3 regions of the Geodermatophilus sp. SYSU D00708 genome follow, and region 1 is predicted to be linked to each of the others. Evidence: riboswitches for the same ligand, from Rfam matches in the RefSeq annotation. Region 1 holds a riboswitch; each other region holds the start of a gene.

Region 1 (3,266 bases):
GGGGACCGTGTGCGCTGATCAGCGGCACCCGGGCCCGGACTGCCGACCAGCGCCCGACGTCGCCACAGCGGCCTGCACACACGACCGAGGCCCGGCCCCCTGACGGGGACCGGGCCTCGATGAGGACCTGCTGGCTCAGGCGACGCGAACGGAGTCCGCCTGCGGACCCTTCTCGCCCTGGACGACCTCGAAGGTGACCCGCTGGCCCTCGTCGAGGCTCTTGTAGCCGTCCATCTGGATGGCCGAGTAGTGGACGAAGACGTCCTGGCCGCCGTCGACGGCGATGAAGCCGAAGCCCTTCTCGGCGTTGAACCACTTCACGGTGCCCTGTGCCACGTGTGCTCCCACGTTCGTGCGTTGCGGACGACCCCCGCCTACAGGGGGCCGGGTCTCGTTCTTCCGCCCGTCGAACACGAACGTGGAACTGGAACCGCGGGAGAAGCTACAGCACGAAAGCCGTGGTGAGAGCAACCTCACGCACGCGTCTCCCCAGAACGGGGGACGCGTGCGCGGGAACGCCCCGAACCCTACCCGGTCACCCGATCAGGCCCGCCGCCCGCACCGACTTGAGCGAGGGCTCGACGCGGTGGGTCGGACCGACGACCGGCTCCAGCGGGTCGAGGGTCTTCAACCCCTCGCCGGTGTTGAGGACGACGGTCTCCTTGGCCGGGTCGAGCCGGCCGTCCTCGACCAGCTGGCGCAGCACCGCGATCGTCACGCCACCGGCGGTCTCGGCGAAGACACCCGTGGTGCGGGCGAGGTCGCGGATGCCGCGCACGATCTGCTCGTCGTCCACCCGGCCCACCGAGCCGCCGGTGCGCCGGATGGCGTCGAGGGCGTAGGGGCCGTCGGCGGGGTTGCCGATGTTGAGCGACTTGGCGATGCCCGTGGGCTTCACCGGCTTGACGACGTCCCAGCCCTGCTCGAACGCGGTGGCGATCGGGTCGCAGCCGGCCGACTGGGCGCCGAAGATCGTCCACTCGGTGGCCTCGACGATCCCCGCGGCGGTGAGCTCGCGGAAGGCCTTGTCCACCTTGGTCAGCAGCGAGCCCGACGCCATCGGGATGACCACCTGGGCCGGGATCCGCCAGCCGAGCTGCTCGGCGATCTCGTAGCCCATCGTCTTGGAGCCCTCGGCGTAGTAGGGCCGCACGTTCTGGTTGACGAACGCGGTGTCCTCGAACTCGTCGGTCTCGGCGAGCTCGCTGGTCAGCCGGTTGACGTCGTCGTAGGAGCCCTCGACGGCGACCAGCGTCTGCCCGTACACCGCCGACTGCACGACCTTGCCCGGCTCCAGGTCGGCCGGGATGAAGACGAACGAGGGCAGACCGACGCGGGCGGCGTGCGCGGCGACGGAGTTGGCCAGGTTGCCGGTCGAGGCGGCGGCGATCTTCTTGTAGCCGAGCCCCTTGGCGGCGGTGGCGGCGAGGCTGACCACCCGGTCCTTGAACGAGTGCGTCGGGTTGGCCGAGTCGTCCTTGACCCACAGCCCGCCGGTGAGCCCCAGCTCGGCGGCCAGCCGGTCGGCGCGGACCAGCGGGGTCAGACCCGGGTCCAGGGAGACGCGGTCGGCCGGGTCCTGGCCCACCGGCAGCAGCGCGACGTAGCGCCAGATGTTCTGCGGGCCGGCCTCGATCTGCTCCCGGGTGACGGCCTTGAGCAGGTCGTAGTCGTAGTCGACCTCGAGCGGGCCGAAGCACTCCGCGCAGGCGTGCTCGGCGATCAGGCCGAACGTGGCGCCGCAGTTGCGGCAGACCAGGCCCTTCGCCGGGCACGGGGGGATCGGGCCGCCCGCGCTGGCGTCGGCCTGCTGGGAACCGGGAGCGGTCAGGGTCATGCGACGACTACCTCCTCATCTTCCCCGCGGCGGGCCGTCGAGCCGCGCGGGACGGAATTGGCACCTCTCGCTGCGCGGACGCACAGGCGGCGGTTGCCGGGGCTTCGTCGGGCCGTGTCCCTCTGCCCCTCTGGATGAGTGGAACGCCTGAGACTGTACCCACGTGTCCTGGGCCGCACCGGCCCGGCCAGGATGGCGGCGTGGCAGCGCGCATCGTCTACACCGACCTCGACGGCACGATGGTCGGCCCGCGGGGGTCGTTCTGGCACACCGAGCGCCGCGACCTGACCGCCGACCCGGCGACCGCGCTGCTGGACCTGCACCGGTCCGGCGCCGCGCTGGTCCTGGTCAGCGGCCGCACGTTCGAGCAGGTCGTCGAGGCGGCCCGCATCTTCGCGGCGGACGGCGCGATCGCCGAGCTGGGCTCGGTGGTCAGCTGGGACGGCGGCCGCGGGGTGCACCGGCTGGACGGGGAGCTGCCGGCCGAGTACGCCGGCCGGACCCCGATGGAGGTGATGGCCGAGCTGGGCGTCGTCGAGGACCTGCTCGCGCGCCACCCCGGGCGGCTGGAGTGGCACGCGCCCTGGCACGCCACGCACCAGGCCGACGCGCTGCTGCGGGGCCGGGTCGACGCGCTGGCCGTCGACGCGTACCTGGCCGACGCCGGGCTGGGGTGGCTCACGCTCAAGGACAACGGCGCCATCCACACGACGTCACGCATGACGCTGGACCCCGAGGCGCTGCCGCCGCAGGTCTACCACCTGATGCCCCGCGGGATCTCCAAGGGCGCGGCGGTCGCCTGGGACCTCGAGCGCCGCGGCCTCACGCCCGACGACGCGGTGGCGATCGGCGACAGCGCCAGCGACCTGGAGATGGCGCCCGCGGTCGGCCGGCTGTGGATCACCGCGAACGGGGCCACCGTCGACGGCATGGCCGACCTGCTGGCCGCCGTCCCGAACGCGTCGGTCACCGACGCCGCGATGGGCGAGGGCTGGGCCCAGGCCGTCCGCGCCTCGCTCTAGCGGTCGAAGGCCCCGTCCTCCCCACCCCTCGCGAGCTCGGGGCGGTGCCCTGGACGGGGCCACCGGCTGGGCACTTACGAGGTCACATCACGTCTCGAGAAGTGGCGGAAGGCCAGCGCGGTGAAGACCGCCGCGTAGACCAGCGACTGGACGACGCCGCGGAACAGGTCCCCGGAGTCGATCGGGGTCTGCAGCAGGTCGGTCCAGGCGAACTCCTCGGCGGTCGGGAACCAGTCCCGGATCGACCCGAGCTGCTCGACCTGGTCGAGGATCGCGAAGACGAACATGGTGAACACCGCACCGCCGACGGCCGCCAGCGGCGCGTCGGTGACGGTGGAGAACCAGAACGCCAGGGTGCCGACGACGAGCAGGTGGACGGCCAGGTAAGCGACCATCCCGGCCAGCCG
Region 2 (3,266 bases), on a different contig from region 1:
GGCGCCGGCCCGGTCGGCCAGGCCCACGCGGGCGAGCAGCTCGCGCGCCTCCGTCTCGACCTCAGCGCGCCGGCGACCCTGCGCCGACACCGGCGCCTCCACCACGTTCTCCAGCGCGGTCAGGTGCGGGAACAGGTTGAAGTTCTGGAACACGAAGCCGAACCGGGTGCGCTGGCGCAACAGGTCCTTCTCCTGCAGCTCGTGCAACCGGTCGCCGTCCCGGTGCGCGCGGCGGCGGTAGCCGACCAGCTCGCCGTCGAGCGCGACGAAGCCGCGGTCGACCTTCTCCAGGTGGTTGATGCTGCGCAGCAGCGTCGACTTGCCCGACCCCGACGGCCCGAGGACGACGGTGACGGTGCCCGGCTCGACGACCAGGTCGACCCCGTGCAGCACCTCGACCGCGCCGAAGGACTTGTGCACGCCGTGCACCTCGACGCGACCGGGACGGGTGGTCAGGGGGGCGGCGGTCACCGGGTCACCTCGGAGCTGGGACGGACCCGGGCCAGCCCCGCGGTCAGGTTGGCGCGCAGCCGCTGCAGCGGCGTCGGCGGGAGGGTGCGGACGGCGCCGCGGGCGTAGTAGCGCTCGACGTGGTACTGGACGACGGTGACCACCGTGGTCAGGACGACGTACCAGACCGCCGCCACGATGAGCATCGGCAGCACCCGCTGCGTGCGGCCGTAGATGACGCTCACCGTGTAGAAGAGCTCGCCCAGGGCCAGCACGTAGACGATCGAGGTGCCCTTGAACAGGCCGATCACCTCGTTGACCGCCGTCGGCACGATCGACCGCATCGCCTGCGGCAGCACGATCCGGGTGGTCTGCCGGCGCCGCGGGATGCCGAGGGAGGCGGCCGCCTCCAGCTGGCCCTGGTCGACCGAGAGGATGCCGGCCCGGACGATCTCGGCGGAGTACGCCGCCTGGTGCAGGCCCAGGCCGAGGATCGCGGCGCCGAACTTGTCGATCAGCGAGAGCGTCTCCACGCTGGCGAACGACGGGCCGAACGGGATGCCGAAGTCCAGCGACTGGTACAGGTAGGCGAGGTTGTACCAGAGCAGCAGCTGCAGGATCAGCGGCACCGAGCGGAACACCCAGGTGTAGCCCCAGCTGACCGCCTGCAGCAGCGGGGAGCGGGACAGCCGCATGAGCGCCAGCACGGTGCCGAGGGCGAAGCCGAGGACGGCGGTGATCAGCGTCAGCTGGATCGTCGTCCAGACGCCCCGGACGATCGACTCCTCGGTGAGGTAGGCGGCGACGACGTCCCACTCCCACCGCGGGTTGGTGACCAGCGAGTTGACCACCATCGCGAGCAGGACGGCGACGACGGCGGTGGCCACCCAGCGGCCGGGGTGCCGCGCCGGGACGACCTCGAGCTGGTCGTAGGGCGTCCCGGACGGCGGGGGGGCGGCGGTCTCCGCGGTGGGCCGCGGCACGAGCGTGGTCATGCGGGGTCTCCCAGGGACTTCTCGAAGGCGTACCCGAGCCGGCCGGGGGGCAGGGTGCGGAGGGTGGCCAGGTCGGTGGGGCGGGGGACGGCGGGGTCGAACAGCGGTGTCCAGCCGGCGGCCAGATAGAGCGCCTTGGCCTCGGGCTGGCGCGGGCCGGTGGTCAGGTACATGCGGGTGTAGCCGCGGGCGGCGGCGCGGGCCTCGAGCTCCGCGAGCACCCGGCGGGCCAGGCCGCGGCGCCGGTGCGCCGCGGCGGTCCACATCCGCTTCACCTCGGCGGTGCCAGGGTCGGCGTGCCGGCGGTAGGCGCCGCCGGCGACCGGGGCGCCGTCCTCGACCAGCAGGATCAGCTCGCCGTCCGGGGGGAGGAACTCCGCGGCCGGGTACCGGGTGAGCTCGGCGGCGGCGCCGCCGTAGAGGTCGCCGTAGCGGCTGTCGTACTCGTGCAGGAGCTCGGCGAACAGCGGTGCGGCGAGCGGGTCGTCGGGGTGGACCGCGACGACGGCGAGCCCGGGTGCGGCGGTCACCGGGACGGCTCGGCGGCGGGCAGCCGCCAGGCGGCGGGGGAGGCCCCGGCGTCGGACAGCTCGACGCCGAGCAGGGGGGTGCGGGACATGCGGGTGCTCCCAGGAGGACGAGCGGGTGGGGGTGCGCGGGCGCGCCGCCGGCACCGCGCGGGCGCGATGGGCAGCAGCGGGCGGGGCCGCGGGGGACCGGCCGGAGCCGGCCGGGGGAGGGAATGCGTCAGCGACAGAGCGCGCTGTCGGTGCGGAGCAGGTCGACCGTCAGCCGGCCGACCAGGTCGGCGGAGAGGGTCCGGGTGCTCGCGGTGCTCACGGTCGGCGCTCCTCGTTCGAGGCCCCGGAGGGCTGCGGACTTGCGGGCGCGGCAGGCGTCCGCCAGGTCGTCACCCGGGGCACCCCGTCGCAGCGGAGGGTTGCCAGCCAGCGAGCCGGGGCTGGGAGCTGGCACTCAGGACCTGGCCGGGACGATAGATCCCGAGGAACAATCACGTCAAACCCGATCGGTTTGGTAGACATTGCGGGCAGTGGACGACAGGAGGGGAGGCGACGTGACCAGGCCGGAACTGGCGCAGCGACGGCACGTCGACCTGCTCCGCACCTGCAGCGCGCTGTGTCCGGAGGGCTGACCGACCCCCGTCCCCCCTCGGCACTGGAGCACTCCCGCATGTCCCTGCCCGACCCCGCCTCCCCGCCCACCCTCGTCGTCGTGGGTGCCGGCCCCACCGGCATCGGCGTCCTCGAGCGGCTCGTCGCCTCCGCTCCCGAGCTGTCGGCCGGCGCCCGGCTGCAGGTCCACCTCGTCGACCCCTTCCCCCCGGGCGGCGGCCGCGTCTGGCGCGCCGAGCAGCCCGACCTGCTGTGGGCCAACTCCCTGGTCGCCGACGTCACCGTGCTGCCCGACCCCTCCGTCGTCGCCGACGGGCCGGTGGGGCGGGGGACGACGCTGTGGGAGTGGGTCCGCGACGTCGCCCGCTCGCGGCCCGAGGGGGACCCGGTCGGCCGCGAGGCGCGCCGGCTCGGCCCGGCGTCCTTCCCCTCCCGGCCGCTGGTCAACGCCTACCTCGGCTGGGTCCTGGAGTCCGTGGTGGCCGACGCCGCGCCGTGGCTCGACGTCCACCTGCACGCGACCCGCGCCGTCGACGTGGCCGACGTTCCCGGCGGCGCGCGGGTGCGGCTGGCCGACGGCACCGTGCTCGCCGCCGACGCCGTCCTGCTCGCGCAGGGCCACCTGGACGCGCGGCCGACCCGGGGGGAGCGGGCCACCGCGGCGGTCGCCGCCCGGCACGGACTGACC
Region 3 (3,266 bases), on a different contig from region 1:
GACGGCGCCCACGAGCTGCGCACGGTGCTGCTGCCGGGCTGACACGGTCAGTGCCCCGCCGGCCCGCAGCCGGCGCCGCGCGTGACCGCCCGGAGGTCGGCGCCGGCCGGCCCGGGCAGCGGGCGCGGGTCGTCGGCCGGCTGCCAGCGGCCGTCCCGGACGACGTACTCGGCCGCCGGCCCGTCGGCGAGGAACGCGGCCAGGCCGTCGAGCAGCCGGTCGACGTCGGCCGCCGTGGTGGCCACGCCGACGCTGGCCCGCAACGCCCCCTCGGGCACGCCGAGCCGGGCGAGCAGCGGGTGGGCGCAGAACCGGCCGTCCCGGACGCCGACGCCGTGCTCGGCCGACAGGACGGCCGCCACCAGCCCGGGGTCGGCGCCCTCGACGGTGAAGCCCACCACGCCGGTGGGCGTGACCGAGTCGGGCCAGATCCGCAGCCGGCGCACGCCGGGCAGCGCGTCCAGGCCGGCCTCCAGCCGGGCTCGCAGCGCCCGCTCGTGGGCCTCGAGCGCCTCCTCCGGCAGCGCGGCGAGGGCGTCGCACGCCGCCGCCAGCGCCACCGCGCCGAGCACGTTGGGGGAGCCGCCCTCGTGCCGGTGCGGCGCCGCGGCCCAGGTCGCCGCCTCCACGGTCACCGTGTGCACCGCTCCCCCGCCGGCGAGGTGCGCGGGGGCGGCGTCCAGCCAGTCGCGGCGACCCACGAGCGCCCCGGTTCCGTACGGCGCGTAGAGCTTGTGCCCCGAGAACGCGACGTAGTCGGCGCCGGTGGCGGTCAGGGAGAAGCGGCGGTGCGGCACCAGCTGGGCGCCGTCGACGGCCACCCGGGCCCCGGCCGCGTGCGCCAGCTCCACGACGTCGGCCACCGGGAGCGCCTCCCCGGTGACGTTGGAGGCGCCGGTGACCGCGACCAGGGCGTACCGCCGCGCGGCGAGCTCACCGGCCAGCGCCCGCAGGGTCGCCGTGACCGTCGCGCCGGTGGGCAGGACGGTCGTGGTCGTGCGGCGCTGCCACGGCAGCAGGTCAGCGTGGTGCTCGCAGTCGAGCACCAGCACCCGCTCCCCCGTCGGCACGCAGCCGGCGAGCAGGTTCAGCGCGTCGGTGGTGTTCCGCGTCAGCACGCAGACGTCGTCGGGCCGGGCGCCGACGAAGGCGGCCACCGTGTCCCGCGCCGACTCGTAGAGCGCCGTCGACACCTGGGACAGGTAGCCCGCGCCCCGGTGCACGCTCGCGTACAGCGGCAGCGCCTCGGCCACCCGGTCGGCCACGGCGACCAGCGCCGGCGTGCTCGCCGCGGTGTCGAGGTCGGCGTAGCGCAGCCGGCCGGACGGCACGAGCGGCACCTCGGTGTCCGCGCCGACGACCGGCAGCAGCGGCCGCTCCGGGGCCGCGGGGACGTCGACGACGGGACGGGACAGGACGGCGCCGGTCACGCAGGCCTCCTCGGTTCGGGGACCCGCCTCGGGTCCGCGCTTGCGGGCGCCGGTCAGCACCCGCCTGGTCGTCACCCGGGGCACCCCATCGCGGAGGAAGGGTTGCCGGCCAGCGAGCCGGGGCTTGTCGCTGGCGCTCTTGACCTGACCGGGAGCGTGGCACGCCGGCCGCATTGTCGTCAAACCCGATCGGGATGGTAGAGATATGACCGTGCCCGTCCTCCCCGTCCCGACCGCCGCCGCGCCGCGGCTGGTCCGTCGGGTGCACGTGGACCTGGGCCGCGTCTGGTCGGCCCGCTGTCGCTGACGGCGCCCCCGTCCGATCCCCCTCCGGCCGCCGTCCCGCGCGGCCGCTCATCCCTGCGAGGACCCCCGTGCCGATCGAGTTCCTGGGCATCGCCGCCACCAACGACGGATCCGAGACCACCCCGCGCTCCGGGCCGAGCTTCGACAAGCAGTTCACCCTGCGACTCGGCCGCGCGCACGAGGACTGGGGCTGGGACCGCGTGCTGTTCGCCTACGGCTCCGGTGCTCCGGAGCCCTCGGCCGCCGCTGCCTACCTGCTCTCCCACACCGAGCGGCTGCAGGTGCTGCTGGCCCACCGGCCCAACGTCAGCTACCCGACCTTCGCCGCGAAGACCTTCGCCACCCTCGACCAGATCGGCGACGGCCGGCTGACCGTGCACTTCATCACCGGCGGCACCGACCGGGAGCAGCAGCGCGAGGGCGACTACCTGACCAAGGACCAGCGCTACGGCCGCACCCGCGAGTACATCCAGATCGTCAAGAAGGCCTGGACCTCGCGCGAGCCGTTCGACTGGGACGGCGAGCACTACCGGTTCGCCGACTTCGTCAGCGACACCTTCCCGGTGCAGCAGCCCCGGCCCGACGTCTCCTTCGGCGGCTCCTCGGCGGCCGCCTACGCCGCCGGGGGCGCCGAGGCCGACGTCTACGCGCTGTGGGGCGAGCCGCTGGCGGAGACCGCGGCCCAGATCGAGCGGGTGCACGCCGCCGCCCGGGCCGCCGGGCGCACCACGCTGCCGCGCATCCAGGTCGCCTTCCGGCCGATCATCGCCCCCACCGAGGAACTGGCCTGGGAGAAGGCGTACCGCACCGTCGACCGGATCACCGCCCGCACCGGCGGGGGGCTGCAGCCGCTGTCGCGGCGCCACCCGCTCACCGGCCCGGAGAACACCGGCTCCCAGCGACTGCTGGAGATCGCCGAGCGCGGCGAGCGGTTCGACCGCGCGCTGTGGACGCCGACGGCGCGGGCCACCGGCGGCGCGGGCAACTCCAACGCGCTGGTCGGCACCCCGGAGACGGTGGCGCAGGCGCTGCTGGACTACGTCGACCTCGGCGTCGACATCATCTCGATGCGCGGCTACGACCTGCTCGGCGACGCCATCGACGTCGGCCGGTACGTGCTGCCGATCGTGCGCGAGGAGGTCGCCAAGCGCGACGCGGCCCGGGCGACCCCGGCGACGGGAGCCCGGTGAGCACCGTCGCGGTCGTCGGCAACCCCAAGCCGCACTCCCGCACCCGCGCCGCGGCCGAGCTCGTCGTCGAGCGGCTGACCGGCGCCCCGGCCGACCGGGTGGTCGACGTCGTCGAGCTCGGCGCCGGGCTGCTCGGCTGGGGCGACCCGGCCGTCGAGGAGGCGGTCGCCGCGGTGCGGACGGCTGAGGTCGCCGTCGTCGCCAGCCCCACCTACAAGGCCACCTACACCGGCCTGCTCAAGCTGTTCCTCGACCAGATCGGCACCGGCGACCTCGCTGGGGTGGTGGCGGTGCCGCTCATGCTGGGCGGCGGGCCGGCGCACGCGCTCGCGCCCGAGCT

Evidence for each region. A riboswitch is a leader RNA that binds a small molecule or an ion and turns the genes downstream of it on or off. The one in region 1 is predicted to bind S-adenosylmethionine.
Region 2: another riboswitch for S-adenosylmethionine. It lies ahead of ACI79D_RS09340 (GNAT family N-acetyltransferase); the one in region 1 lies ahead of thrC (threonine synthase).
Region 3: another riboswitch for S-adenosylmethionine. It lies ahead of ACI79D_RS09395 (aminotransferase class V-fold PLP-dependent enzyme); the one in region 1 lies ahead of thrC (threonine synthase).

Annotation. Positions count from the first base shown of each region.
Region 1 is NZ_JBJGYS010000003.1:156,385-159,650, reverse strand. It holds gene ACI79D_RS04240 (cold-shock protein) at 136-336, opposite strand; gene thrC (threonine synthase) at 536-1,837, opposite strand; SAM riboswitch class I at 1,850-1,978, opposite strand; gene ACI79D_RS04230 (HAD hydrolase family protein) at 2,038-2,859, shown strand; gene ACI79D_RS04225 (ABC transporter permease) at 2,934-3,266, opposite strand, start outside.
Region 2 is NZ_JBJGYS010000008.1:95,540-98,805, reverse strand. It holds gene ACI79D_RS09350 (amino acid ABC transporter ATP-binding protein) at 1-471, opposite strand, end outside; gene ACI79D_RS09345 (amino acid ABC transporter permease) at 468-1,445, opposite strand; gene ACI79D_RS09340 (GNAT family N-acetyltransferase) at 1,442-1,975, opposite strand; SAM riboswitch class IV at 2,317-2,428, opposite strand; gene ACI79D_RS09335 (FAD/NAD(P)-binding protein) at 2,637-3,266, shown strand, end outside.
Region 3 is NZ_JBJGYS010000008.1:107,228-110,493, forward strand. It holds gene ACI79D_RS09390 (hypothetical protein) at 1-42, shown strand, start outside; gene ACI79D_RS09395 (aminotransferase class V-fold PLP-dependent enzyme) at 48-1,430, opposite strand; SAM riboswitch class IV at 1,462-1,575, opposite strand; gene ACI79D_RS09400 (LLM class flavin-dependent oxidoreductase) at 1,805-2,926, shown strand; gene ACI79D_RS09405 (NADPH-dependent FMN reductase) at 2,923-3,266, shown strand, end outside.